2 regions of the Metabacillus sp. cB07 genome follow, and region 2 is predicted to be linked to the other one. Evidence: riboswitches for the same ligand, from Rfam matches in the RefSeq annotation. Region 2 holds a riboswitch; the other holds the start of a gene.
What was found. Region 2 has a riboswitch for cyclic di-AMP ahead of JOJ89_RS18135 (dicarboxylate/amino acid:cation symporter). Riboswitches for the same ligand answer to the same signal wherever they lie in the genome.

Region 1 (6,687 bases), 830 kb from region 2:
CACAATCCAGGATGCAGTGCCGGATGAAAGGCTCAAATCGCGAAGCACGCTCGGCAAAGCGACATTAAACATCGTCGTGTTCATCACAACGAGCCATACGGTTAAACTCCACAGCCATACAATTCTGTTTTCGTATTTTAAGCCAGGAACTGCTGGCGGTCTTTCTTCTATTATCGTTGACATTCTATCCCGCCCTCAGCTTTTATTTCGTATACCTAAAGAAATATATACTCTTACAGCCTGTATAGTCAACCGATTTGCTTCGACCTGCCCTTTAAAAAGACGAAAACCCCTTCTTAACAAGAAGAGGTCTCTTTTAAGCTTATTATTCGTTTTCTTTAACAGCAGATACTTGCCATTCAACACCATATTTGTCTTTAACCTGACCGTATGCAGGACTCCAGAATGTTTCCTGAAGAGGCATTGTGACATTTCCGCCTGCAGAGAGTTTTTCAAATACATTTTTCGCTGCGTCTGCTGAATCAATATGAATCGCAATAGAAAGCTGCGAACCGAGAGTATAAGGCATTCCGGGAAATGTATCTGACAGCATCATGAGGGTATCGCCTGTTTTAAACTGTGCATTCATCACACGGTCCTTTGCATCAGCGGGAATAGGATGATTCGGATCCTCCGGCATTTCCCCGAATGTTTGAATCGAAACAAGTTCAGCATTTAATGCATCTACATAAAACTTCACTGCCTCTTGACCATTTCCATTTGTTACAATGTAAGGATTTACTGATGTGATCATGTTACACCTCATCGTCATAAATTTAATAAGAACATTTGTTCTGTATTATCATACCATGTTCAGCTGCCTTTTGCTACACCCTTATAAAAAATACAATAAATAAAGCCCGTCCCTCTATTTCTCTAGAGGCGGGCTAATTTCCTTCAGAGTCAGCATCTTTTTTAAGTTACCTCACTCCGTACTTCTTCATACGCTTCTCATCTTTTGCATCCTTCACCACAAGCACGGCGTGAATGGCTCCCGGAAGATAAAAAATGAGCGTCAAAATCAGGTTAAGCAGCGCCTGAAACGGTCTGCCGACAAACAGCACGGCAACAGGCGGCAGTATAATCGCCAGTAAATAAAGCATCACATCACCCCGTTCTTTTCTTATCCGTTACATTTTACCCCGATTCTGCGGTTTAGAAACGGCAAAAAACACGGAGCACAAGGCTCCGTGTTCTGCTTTTACTTAGACATCCATTCTGTATGGAAAATGCCTTCTTTATCTGTACGCTGATAAGTGTGCGCTCCGAAATAGTCGCGCTGCGCCTGAATCAGGTTTGCAGGCAATGTAGCCGTGCGGTAGCTGTCGTAATAAGATAGGGCAGCTGAGAAGCTTGGTACCGGAACCCCTTGCTCTATGGCAACTGTCAGCACTTTGCGAAGAGCTCCCTGGTAGCTTTCTGCAATCTCTTTGAAGTATGGATCAAGCAGAAGATTTGCAAGCTCGCCGTCACGGTCATACGCATCTTTGATTTTTTGAAGGAAGGCTGCACGGATGATGCATCCGCCTCTGAAAATCATCGCGATGTCGCCGTACTGAAGATCCCAGTTGTATTCCTCAGAAGCTGCTCTCATTTGGGCAAAACCTTGTGCATAAGAACAAATTTTGCTCATGTAAAGCGCTTTTCGTACAACTTCGATCAGTTCTTTTTTATCGCCTTCATATGGTGTCACAGAAGGGCCTGAGAGAATGCCGCTCGCTTTTACACGCTCATCTTTCATGGCAGAGATGAAGCGGGCAAACACGGATTCCGTAATAATCGGAAGCGGAACACCTAAATCAAGGGCACTTTTGCTTGTCCATTTTCCAGTTCCTTTTTGTCCTGCTGTATCCAGAATCATATCAACAAGCGGCTTGCCTGTTTCATCATCTGTTTTTGTGAAAATGTCAGCCGTGATTTCAATCAGATAGCTGTCAAGCTCACCTTTATTCCACTCGGCAAATACTTCGTGGAGTTCCTGTGCAGATAGACCAAGAACATTTTTCAGAATGAAATACGCTTCTGAAATCAGCTGCATATCGCCGTACTCTATGCCGTTGTGAACCATTTTCACATAGTGGCCCGCACCGTCCGGACCGATGTAAGTTGTACATGGATCTCCGTCCACTTTTGCAGAAATCGCTTCGAAAATCGGCTTCACAAGTTCAAATGCTTCCTTTTGTCCTCCAGGCATGATGGAAGGTCCTTTTAGGGCTCCTTCTTCTCCGCCTGAAACGCCTGTGCCGATAAAGTGAATGCCGCTTTCGGCAAGCTCTTTGTTTCTGCGCTGTGTATCTGTGTAAAGCGTATTTCCTCCGTCGATCAGAATATCGCCTTTATCAAGATGAGGAAGAAGCTGTTCGATCGTTGCATCTGTTGCAAAACCGGCTTTTACCATAAGAAGAATTTTGCGCGGTGTTTCAAGAGACTGAACAAACTCTTCAATGCTGTATGTACCTGTCAGGTTCTTGCCGCTGTGTTCTTTCAGCATTTCTTCTGTTTTATCTGAAGAGCGGTTATAAACGGCCACCGAATAGCCGCGGCTTTCTATATTAAGAGCGAGGTTTTTGCCCATGACGGCCAAACCGATAACGCCAATTTGCTGTTTAGACATGTTTTTACTCCCTTTCTGTCCCAAATATCGTTGTGCGCATGAATATGCATTCCTTCTGTAAAATAACACAGTGTCCTTGCTTTTATCAAGGAAAGCGCCTTGTCTCATTCCCTTAAAAAATCTTTATTGAAACTTGTCCCGCTTGTTTTATCATCCTCCAGGCGGACCGCTTTCATCCCGCGTTTAATGATACTTTCGCCAAATTTTTTCTGGATGTCTTCAATCGTTTTAAAAAGCGGCTCTTTTTTTGCATCCTCCTGAAAAGAAAACAGATCCAGCTGTTTATAGGCATCTCCTTTTGGGACAAGGTCCTGGCACGTCACCCCGAGCAACCGTACCGGCTCTCCTGTCCAGTGCCTGTCAAAAATCTCTTTGGCGTGAGTGTACAGCTCTTCTTTTTCACCAAGCGGGTTATTGACTGTCCGGCTGCGGGTAAATGTGCTCCGGTCTGAGTAGCGGATCGTAATAAAGATTTTTGTTCCGAGCACCTCTTTCCGCTTCATCCGCATGCTGACTGACTGAGAGAGGCGGTTCAAAGTATCATAAAGGACGCGCACATCGCTTGAATCTTTGGAGAGAGTGGTAGAATTCCCTATGCTCTTAAAATCATTGATGCTGTCCGGATTGACTTCTCTGCTGTCTATGCCTTTTGCCCGTTTTTTCAGCCGTTCACCGTTTATGCCCAGGAGCTGTTTCAATGAAATCGGATCGGCTTCAGCCAGATCTTTGATTGTTTTGACGCCGATGGTGAGAAGTTTTTCTGCCGTTTTTTCCCCCACTCCGTGCATCTCGCCTGCTGGAAGCGGCCACAGTGTCTCATGAAGCTCCCTTTTTCTTAGGACGGTGATGCCAAGGGGCTTTTTCATATTGGAAGCCATTTTGGCAAGGAATTTATTTGGGGCAATTCCTATACTTGAAGGCAGAAGGAGCTCTTCAAGCAAGCGCTGCTGAATCGTTTTTGCCACTTGAAGGGGATTGCCTTCCTTCAGATATTCCGTCAAGTCCATATATCCCTCATCAATAGAGACAGGCTCAACAAGATCCGTAAATTCTCTTAACAGGTCAAACATCGCTCTTGATGCCTTCCGGTACCGGTCAAAATTCGGTTTCCTGACAATCAGTTCAGGACAATGGCGCTTCGCCTGCCACAACGGCATCGTTGTTTTCACGCCTCTGGCCCTGGCCTCATAGCTGCACGTCACAACAATACCCTTCCGCTCTTCCACATTGCCGGCGATGGCGAGCGGCTTTCCCCTCAGGTCAGGCTCAAACGCCATCTCAACAGATGCGTAAAAACTGTTCATATCCACATGGAGAATGACCCTTGGACCGCTCTGCTGCTTCATGCCGTTCAACTTCTTTCCAAACTGTTATAGTGCCTCAATTTTATCACAGTCAGCAGATGAACCGCTAATGATGGGGACGGAATTAGAAAAGCGCAAAAATTTGATCCTTTCTTACTTTTTATAAAACAATTGACAGACTCCCCTTATCACAAGTAAATTATATCTTGTGTGTTTTTATTGTCCGTCAAATTTCATAACAAGCTTAATCTTTTCAGAGCGGGGGAATCATGCATTTGGTAAGGCTCTTACCTTGGGGTGAATCCGTAAATGGAAGGGAACTCTCAATCCCGAATCCGACAGTTAACCTCGTATGCTTTATTGGGAGAAAGACTTTAATTGTGTATTAAAGACCTTTCTTACTTTAGATTGGTCTTTTTTTGTTTTTTCAGAATTCTTACATCTCAGAGGAGGTTCTTCTATGAAAAAAATTCGTTTGGGACTGGCTTCCCAAATTTTTATTGGTTTGACTTTAGGTATTTTAGTAGGTGTTGTCTGGTTTAATGACCCCCGAGTTGCCGCAGTTTTGCAGCCGCTTGGAGATTTGTTTTTGCGTTTGATCAAAATGATTGTCATTCCGATTGTTATCTCTAGCCTGATCGTTGGAGTTGCAGGTGCTGGGAATGGAAAACACGTTGGAAGACTCGGCGGAAAAACCATTCTTTATTTTGAAATCATTACAACTGTTGCGATTGTCCTCGGCGTATTGCTTGCAAACGTCTTTCAGCCGGGGCAAGGAGTTGACCTTGAATCTGCCCAAAAAACAGATATCCAGCAGTATGTCGATACATCTGAAGAGCAAAGTGAAAAATCGGTTGCCGAAACGTTTCTTCATATTGTTCCGACGAACTTCTTTAAATCTGTCGTAGAAGGCGATATGCTTGCCATCATCTTTTTCTCCGTCCTCTTCGGACTCGGCGTAGCAGCCATCGGAGAACGTGGAAAGCCGGTCCTTCAGTTCTTTGACGGTGTTTCTCACGCGATGTTCCACGTCGTCAACCTTGTAATGAAAGTGGCTCCTCTCGGCGTATTCGCCCTGATCGGAGTAACCGTTTCAAAATTTGGAATTGATTCATTGCTTTCTCTTGGAAAATTGGTTGTATTAGTATACGCTGCCCTGATTTTCTTCCTGATTGTAGTATTGGGAGCAGTTGCCAAATGGGCAGGCGTCAATATCTTTTCTCTGCTTCGCTACATTAAGGACGAGCTGCTGCTTGCGTTCAGTACATCAAGCTCAGAAACGGTCCTGCCCCGAATCATGGAAAAGCTTGAAAAGATGGGATGCCCTAAGGGAATTGTGTCCTTTGTCGTTCCTATCGGATACACGTTTAACCTTGACGGATCCGTACTCTATCAAGCGATTGCTGCCTTGTTCCTTGCACAGGTTTACGGCATCGAACTGACAATCGTTCAGCAATTGACACTGATTTTAGTCTTGATGGTTACGTCTAAAGGGATGGCTGCCGTTCCTGGAACATCCTTCGTTGTTCTGCTTGCCACTCTCGGAACAATCGGTATTCCGGCGGAAGGACTTGCCTTCATTGCAGGAGTGGACCGCATCATGGATATGGCCCGCACGGTCGTTAACCTTGTCGGCAATACCCTCGCTGCCATCGTGATGTCAAAATCCGAAGGCCAGTACAACCGGATTAAAGCGAATGAAGTCATGAAAGCAAGTGCATAAACAGGAAGAGCCCCCGGAAAATGGTCCGGGGGTTTTTTAGTTCTTCTTATACTTCTTGAATACGTATGTAAGCACTCCTCCAACAATCCCGATCATGGCAGCAACCGGTGCAGAAAACACAAATCCGAATGCTATTGCAAATCCGACTCCGGCACCTACGGACGGGTCCTCGTTAGGATAAAGTTCTGCAAAGAGTGCCAGCCCCAGTACAATAAGGATAAATGATCCAAACCCTGAAATTAAAAACCCCAGAAAAAAATGTTTCATGTTATGCTCCTCATGATTTTATTCATGTTCCCTACAGATTGAGTTTTTCCTTACCCTCGCATATCGTTCCTCGGTTTGCGAGGGTACGATTCGTACATTTGCTTACCCTCCCACATCGTTTCTCGGTTTGCGGGGGTACGATTCACTGCTTTGCTTACCCTCCCACATCGTTTCTCGGTTTCCGAGGGTACGATTCACAGCTTTGCTTACCCTCCACCCATTGTTTTTCGGTATCCGAGGGTACGATTCACCACTTTGCTTACCCTCCACCCATCGTTTTTCGGTATCCGAGGGTACGATTCACCACTTTGCTTACCCTCCACCCATCGTTTTTCGGTATCCGAGGGTACGATTCACAGCTTTGCTTACCCTCCACCCATTGTTTTTCGGTATCCGAGGGTACGATTCGCCGCTTTGCTTACCCTCTCACATCGTTTCTCAGTTTCCGAGGGTACGATTCACTCTTTAAATGACTCTCTAATGCTGCTAGCCGCAAGCTTCCTTCCACGAATACAAAAACACACCATCCCTTACAAGAATGATGTGCTCCGCTTGACCCTGATTACTTGCACTCTACTTTATCAAATCCAAACCGCTCCAGAAATTCATTGTAGGCTTCCATTCTGCCGAGGATTTTTCCTCTTTCGAGCTCTTCCATGTTCTCCTGGAGGAGTTTGCAGTTTTCTTCGGCTCTTGTTTTCACGTATGAGGCAATGGCACTTTCATTAAATGTATTCATTGTAATCACTCTCCTTAATATGGAAAATACCCATTGCAGG
Region 2 (6,687 bases):
GACTCTTGCCCATGAGCTTGGCCATGCGTTTCACCAGCATGCAATGGCAGGCGTTCATCCGCTGAACCGCAGCTATGCGATGAATGTGGCGGAAACGGCTTCGACATTTGCCGAGATGATTGTGGCGGATGCTTCAGTGAAAAAAGCAAAAACGGAAGAAGAGCGCCTTGCCCTGCTTGAAGATAAAGTACAGCGCAGTGTGGCGCTTCTGATGAACATACATGGCCGTTTTATTTTCGAAAATGCGTTTTATGAAGAGCGCAAAAAAGGAATGGTGAGTGCCGAGAGAATCAGCGAGCTGATGGAAGACGCTCAGAAAGAAGCCTATTGTGATTCATTAGGCGAGTATCACCCGCACTTCTGGGCATCAAAGCTCCACTTTCATATTACGGGCGTTCCATTCTATAACTTCCCGTATACATTCGGTTACTTGTTCTCGCTTGGAATCTATGCAAAAGCGCTTGAGGAAGGAGCTGCTTTTGAGCAGAAATACATTGCCTTGCTTAAAGATACAGGCTCGATGCAGGTTGAAGATCTTGCCATGAAGCATCTTGGCGCTGATCTGACAAAAGAGGATTTCTGGAAAGACGCAGTGGCTCTTATAGTTCAGGATGCAGAGGAGTTTCTTGAGGCAGTAAAATAATTATAAGATACTGCACCCTTAAGCTATTTGAAGGGGTGCAGTTTTTTTGTTTAAAACTTATTGATTCATGATGATCCATCTGTCGATTGTATTAACAATAAGGTCCTGCTGAATATAAACGTTGATGTCCGCTTCATTATCGCCTTTTTGATTGCCGTAAATGCCGAACTGCGCATGATTTCCGCCTTTAATTTGATAGAAAAATGTATCCTCTGAAAGCAGGTGTTTTTTCTCCCGGATATCATCAAGAGTGGCCAAACCGTCTTTCTCTCCGTAAATTGTCAAAATCGGAAAATCAGTCCCGGAAAAATCACTGGAATCTGTGGGATAGGCAGCCATAAGGAACAGTCCTTTTATTGTATCCTGGTGGTCATAGGCATAGATCGATGCTGAAGCTCCCCCAAGTGAGTGCCCTCCCAGATACCATTTTGTGATTTCCGGATTGTCTTTAATTACATTCCCGGCTTTATTGATGCCGGCAATCGCCAGGTTAAAAGGCATTTTGACAATCGCCGCTGTATATCCCCGCTGAGCAAGCTGCTCGGCAAGATAGGCGTAAGCTTCAGGCTCGACCTTTGCTCCGGGATAAAAAATAATGCCCGTATTTGTCTTCTGATTCACCGGTTCAAAAAGCAAATAGCCGTCTGCTGTGTTTTCCTTTTGAATATTGGTCGAGTTGTAAAGGTCTTCAGTTGCTTTATATGTCTGCTGTGACCATATGAAAAAGCCTGCAAACGCAAGTACAAGTACTGCCACGGCTATCAGAAAAAAATTTTTGATCCATCTTTTCATGGGAAAACTCCTTAATTTATCGCGATTTCTGCTAAATTTTATGCTTAAATCCAACTAAAGGCAAATTTTGATGTTTGCCAAAAGACAAACTATTATTTAGAATAGTAGTATAACTTAATAAATATACGCTTAATCCTTAACAGGAGCGGGGGACCCGAGTAAGTGCGCATGCACTGGGGGTGAATCCTTGTAGTTTTGAGGTAGGACAGCTCTTCGTCCGAATCCGACAGCTAACCTCGCTTGCGCTGGAGAGACTCAACTGTGAAAAGTCATAATTATTCAAATTGACGAATGCAAACCATGGGTTCCTCCTGTGGTTTTTTTGTATTTTTCAAAAAACTCTCACAATCATGTTTCTCCATCCCGTTAAACTGGGAATAAATAACTAGCTTTTTATTATTCTATTTTACGGAGGTTGTCTATGAAACTAGCAACGAAAATCATCATTGGTCTCATTCTGGGTGCAATTGTAGGATTAATCCTCAATATTACCGCCCCGGATTTATTTAAGCAGCTGGATACATTCCTGTTTACGCCGCTTGGAAAAATCTTCTTGAACTTAATTAACATGCTTGTTGTGCCGATTGTCTTCTTCTCTATTACTCTTGGGGTAGCCGGGCTCGGTGATCCGAAGAAGCTTGGGAGAATCGGTGTTAAAACTGTAACATTCTTTCTTGGAACAACCGCACTCGCCATTGTCATCGGACTGGTTCTTGCCCTTACGATTCAGCCGGGGAACTTCGGGGAATTTGATACATCTTCTGCAGAGTACGAAGCGAAGGAAGCCCCTTCTGTAGCGGAAACACTGCTGAACATGATTCCAACAAACCCTGTTAAGGCTTTTGCTGACGGCAATATGCTTCAGATTATCGTTTTCTCAATCTTTGTAGGTCTTGGTATTACATTCCTTGGTAAAAAGGCAAGTGCTTTGCTGAGATTTGTTGAGCAGGGCAATGACTTAATGATGTACCTTGTCAATCTTGTAATGAAATTCGCTCCATACGGCACATTTGGTTTAATCGCAGCAGCAGTCGGCAGCCAGGGACTCGATGCTCTGAAGGCAATGGGTCTCTACATGGGAGTCGTTATTCTTGCCCTTGTGATTCATGCCGTTGTCACATATGGATCGGCCATCTTCTTCCTTGCAAAACAAAGTCCGGTGGCATTTTTCAAAAACTTCTCGCCGGCAATGGCAGTTGCCTTCAGTACGTCAAGCAGTAATGCAACACTTCCTGTATCTATGGAAACAGCCCAAAAACGCCTGAAAGTTCCTGAGCCGATCTCAAGCTTCGTTCAACCGCTTGGCGCAACAATCAACATGGATGGAACAGCAATCATGCAAGGTGTAGCGACAATCTTTATTGCGCAGGTTTACGGTATCGACCTTACAATCACTCAAATGATTACGGTCGTTCTGACAGCTGTTCTTGCATCAATCGGTACTGCCGGTGTGCCGGGAGTAGGACTAATCCTGCTTGCCATGGTACTGAACTCTGTCGGTCTTCCAGTAGCGGGTATCGCCTTGATCATCGGTATTGACCGTCTTCTTGATATGGCGCGTACAGCCGTTAACATCACTGGAGATGCAGCATGTGCTGTTATTGTTGCTGAAACGGAAAAGAAACATGGAGAATATAAGATTCCTGAAATTGATGAGAAAATGGTTTAATACAGAAAGCGGCCTTTGGGGCCGCTTTTTGTGTATGCTTTTTTAGCCCGCTTGCACAAATTATGCATATTTTTCTGGTATGGTAAAAGAAATAAGAATAATAAGGGGATTCACCGTGAACAAGCTTGCCATTAAAATTGGATTATTGTTTTTTATCATTATCTTAATAGTAGAGACCTGTCTTTTTCTCTTTTTATACAGAAATCTTGTAAATACACGTGTAGAAGAAGAGCTGACTGCCCTGCAAATCAGGGGGGACAGCCATCGTGATGTCCTTGAGAAACACGGGGATGAAACAACAATGGAGCATGTGGTTCTCATGGAATCTGAGGCTGATACGGACGTTTTGCTGACAGCAGCGGATAAAACCGTTCTCTATGGATCTGCTGATCTCAATTCTGATATGGAAAAGGCATTAATGGAACCTTCGGCATCGGGGGAAGACTGGAAAAACAGTCCTTATATATGGACGGCAAGCCCCGTCCGCGACGGGGAAAAGGTAAAAGGATATGTCTATATGTTTAAAGGGACAGATTCCATCCAATCCATGATCTCAAGGCTGAACGACCATTTCCTTTTTATCGGCACTGTTTCTGTGCTGCTGACGATTATAGCCGTTTTCTTTTTATCAAGAATTGTGACAAAGCCCCTGCTCAAGATGAAAGAGGCAACGGAGCGGTTAAGTGCAGGGGATTTTACGGTTAAGCTGCAAATGCACAGAAACGATGAGCTTGGCGAGCTTGGTGCCTCCATTCAAAAGCTGGCAAGTGATCTTGAGCACCTGAAACAGGAAAGAAACGAATTTTTGGCAAGCATTGCTCATGAATTGCGTACCCCCCTCACGTATATTAAGGGATATGCTGATGTGGCAAAAAGACCGGAGCTTCACCCTGCTGAGCGATCGAACTATTTGACAATATTAAGCGAGCAAACATCCAGCCTGTCAAGATTAGTGGAGGATCTGTTCGAACTGGCAAGAATGGATCAGCTGTCCTTTCACATTGAGAAAGAGAAAACGGAGATACGGTCATTCCTCCGAAAAACAGTTGAACAGGTTCAGGCCGTTCTGGCAGACAAAAAAATGGAGGTTGTAGAGGACTTTCCGGAAGATGAGGTCTATCTTTTTATTGACCTGGCAAGGTTTGAGCAAGTTACTTTGAATATTTTAGACAATGCCATCCGCTATTCGGAGGAGAATTCAGCCATTACAGTCAAAGTCCGGGAAGAGCAGCATTCCGTGAAGATTGCCTTTTCTGATGAGGGGATCGGGATACCTGAGAAAGACCTGCCGCATGTCTTTGACAGGCTCTACAGAGTAGACAAGTCGAGGTCGCGCCACAGCGGAGGGACAGGTCTTGGTTTGGCCATCGTAAAAGAAATTGTGGAGGCTGCGGGAGGCACAGTCCGTGCAGAGAGCAGTCTTGGAAAAGGAACTTCTATTATCATTGAGTTTCAAAAGGAGTCAAAAGCATGAAAAAAATACTTTTGATAGATGATGAACAGCTGATGCTTAATCTGCTGGAGCTTTATCTTGTGCCTGCAGGCTATTCCTGCGTGAAAAGCACCGACGGCAATGAAGCGGCAGACTTGATCGCAAGTGAAAACCCTGCTCTGGTGATTTTAGATATCATGATGCCGGATAAAAGCGGTTTTGAGATCTGCAGGGAGATCAGGCTGTTTTCAGATATTCCGATTATTATGGTCACCGCCCGGGATCATAAGGCGGATATTGTAAAAGGACTCAGGGCCGGTGCGGATGACTATCTGACGAAACCGTTTGATGAATCCGAATTGCTTGCAAGAATTGAAGCCATTCTAAGAAGAACGCGAAACAACCCTGCAATTGAATTCAGGGGATTAAAGTGGGATGAAAATAAGCAGGAAGCTGTTTACCGAGAGAAAACAATTCCTTTTACCCCAAAAGAATTTCGACTGGCCGGTCTTTTTCTGCAAAACCGGAACAGGGTGTTTGACCGGGACCACCTGATTACGGCAGTATGGGGATATGAGGCAGATACAGACGGCAGAACGGTCGATTCTCACGTGAGACATATCCGGGACAAACTTAGAAAAACAGGCTTTCCGGTTGAAGAACACCTTCAAACGGTATGGGGTGCAGGCTACAAGTGGACAGACGAAAAAAAATAGGCGGTTTTTTCCTTTACATAGGGTAGGGGGGTATGGTAAATTTAAATCAAGGAGGTGCATGACATGGTTGATCACGTAAATGAACCTGAAAGCTGTCATGTTCCAGGAACAGACCGAAAGAGCCATCATTCGGAAACAACTAAAAAGAATTTAGTGACACGGCTGAACAGAATAGAAGGCCAGATTCGGGGAGTAAAAGGGCTGATTGATAAGGATACCTATTGTGATGATGTTCTGACTCAAATAGCTGCTGTACAATCTGCCCTGAATTCCGTCAGCAAAATTCTTCTTGAAGGCCACATGAAAAGCTGTCTGGTCGAACGCATCCAGGATGGTGATCTTGAAGTCATCGATGAAGTACTTGTAACTGTTAAACGTCTAATGAAATAAAACAAAAGGGGAGATACAATATGGAAAACGCAACATTGAATGTACAGGGAATGTCATGCAACCATTGTGTGAAAGCAGTAGAAGGCGGCGTGGGTGAACTGAACGGTGTCACATCAGTAAAAGTCAATCTTAACGAAGGCACAGTAGCTGTCGAGTACAACCCGGAAAAAGTGAACCTGGCTGCCATCAAAGAAGCTATTGATGATCAGGGGTATGAGGTGGAATAAAACGAAAAGCGGAATCGCCTTGGTCAGCTCCGAAGGGCAGAAAAGGATCCGCCGGAAAAAGCCGGGTTTGCTTTTTTTGGCGGAGCCGTTCTGGCCGAGGAGTTAGGCGATGGAGCTGGACAATGAGAAAAGCGCAATCGCTTTATTTTAACCAAAGAAACCGTGCTAAACCGCACGTTTTCTTTTTTAGAAATATATACCCCTATGTGGTATATGGAGGGACTCTAAATGAGCAATCTCAAAGAAACCAATTTTCAAATAACCGGAATGACGTGTGCAGCCTGTTCAAACAGAATTGAAAGAGGCCTGAATAAGATTGAGGGAGTTGAGCAGGCAACAGTGAACCTCGCTCTCGAGAAAGCTTCCGTCACATTCGATCAGGGAAAAACGAACAGCGCAGCCATTCATCAAAAGGTAGAGGATCTGGGATACGGAGTCAGTCTTGAAAAAGCTGAATTCAGTATTAGCGGAATGACGTGTGCAGCTTGTTCGGCAAGAATTGAAAAAGGACTGAACAAGCTCGAAGGCGTATCAAAAGCAACCGTTAACTTAGCTCTTGAAACAGGTTCGGTTGAATACAGCCCTTCTGTTATTACACCTCAGGATATGATCAAGCGGATTGAAAAACTGGGGTATGGAGCAAGTATCAAAGCAGAGAAGGGCCATGAAGATACAGCAGACCGCAAGCAAAAAGAGATTGGGAAGCAGCAGAGAAAATTTATATTATCGGCCATCCTTTCAATTCCCCTGCTCTGGTCAATGGTCGGTCATTTCTCCTTCACCTCATGGATGTATGTGCCGGAACTGTTTATGAATCC

Region 1: linked by a shared signal. The riboswitch ahead of JOJ89_RS13910 (glutamate/proton symporter GltT) and the one ahead of JOJ89_RS18135 (dicarboxylate/amino acid:cation symporter) in region 2 are both predicted to bind cyclic di-AMP.

The regions. Positions count from the first base shown of each region.
Region 1 is NZ_CP069296.1:2,704,916-2,711,602, forward strand. Features, by position in the region: gene JOJ89_RS13885 (MFS transporter) at 1-183, opposite strand, end outside; gene JOJ89_RS13890 (VOC family protein) at 326-754, opposite strand; gene JOJ89_RS13895 (YqaE/Pmp3 family membrane protein) at 921-1,103, opposite strand; gene gndA (NADP-dependent phosphogluconate dehydrogenase) at 1,202-2,614, opposite strand; gene JOJ89_RS13905 (DNA polymerase IV) at 2,719-3,960, opposite strand; cyclic di-AMP (ydaO/yuaA leader) riboswitch at 4,150-4,290, shown strand; gene JOJ89_RS13910 (glutamate/proton symporter GltT) at 4,379-5,641, shown strand; gene JOJ89_RS13915 (hypothetical protein) at 5,678-5,908, opposite strand; gene JOJ89_RS13920 (hypothetical protein) at 6,471-6,647, opposite strand.
Region 2 is NZ_CP069296.1:3,530,450-3,537,136, reverse strand. Features, by position in the region: gene JOJ89_RS18145 (M3 family oligoendopeptidase) at 1-643, shown strand, start outside; gene JOJ89_RS18140 (alpha/beta fold hydrolase) at 701-1,435, opposite strand; cyclic di-AMP (ydaO/yuaA leader) riboswitch at 1,552-1,695, shown strand; gene JOJ89_RS18135 (dicarboxylate/amino acid:cation symporter) at 1,857-3,104, shown strand; gene JOJ89_RS18130 (sensor histidine kinase) at 3,220-4,578, shown strand; gene JOJ89_RS18125 (response regulator transcription factor) at 4,575-5,252, shown strand; gene JOJ89_RS18120 (metal-sensitive transcriptional regulator) at 5,316-5,642, shown strand; gene copZ (copper chaperone CopZ) at 5,663-5,869, shown strand; gene JOJ89_RS18110 (heavy metal translocating P-type ATPase) at 6,098-6,687, shown strand, end outside.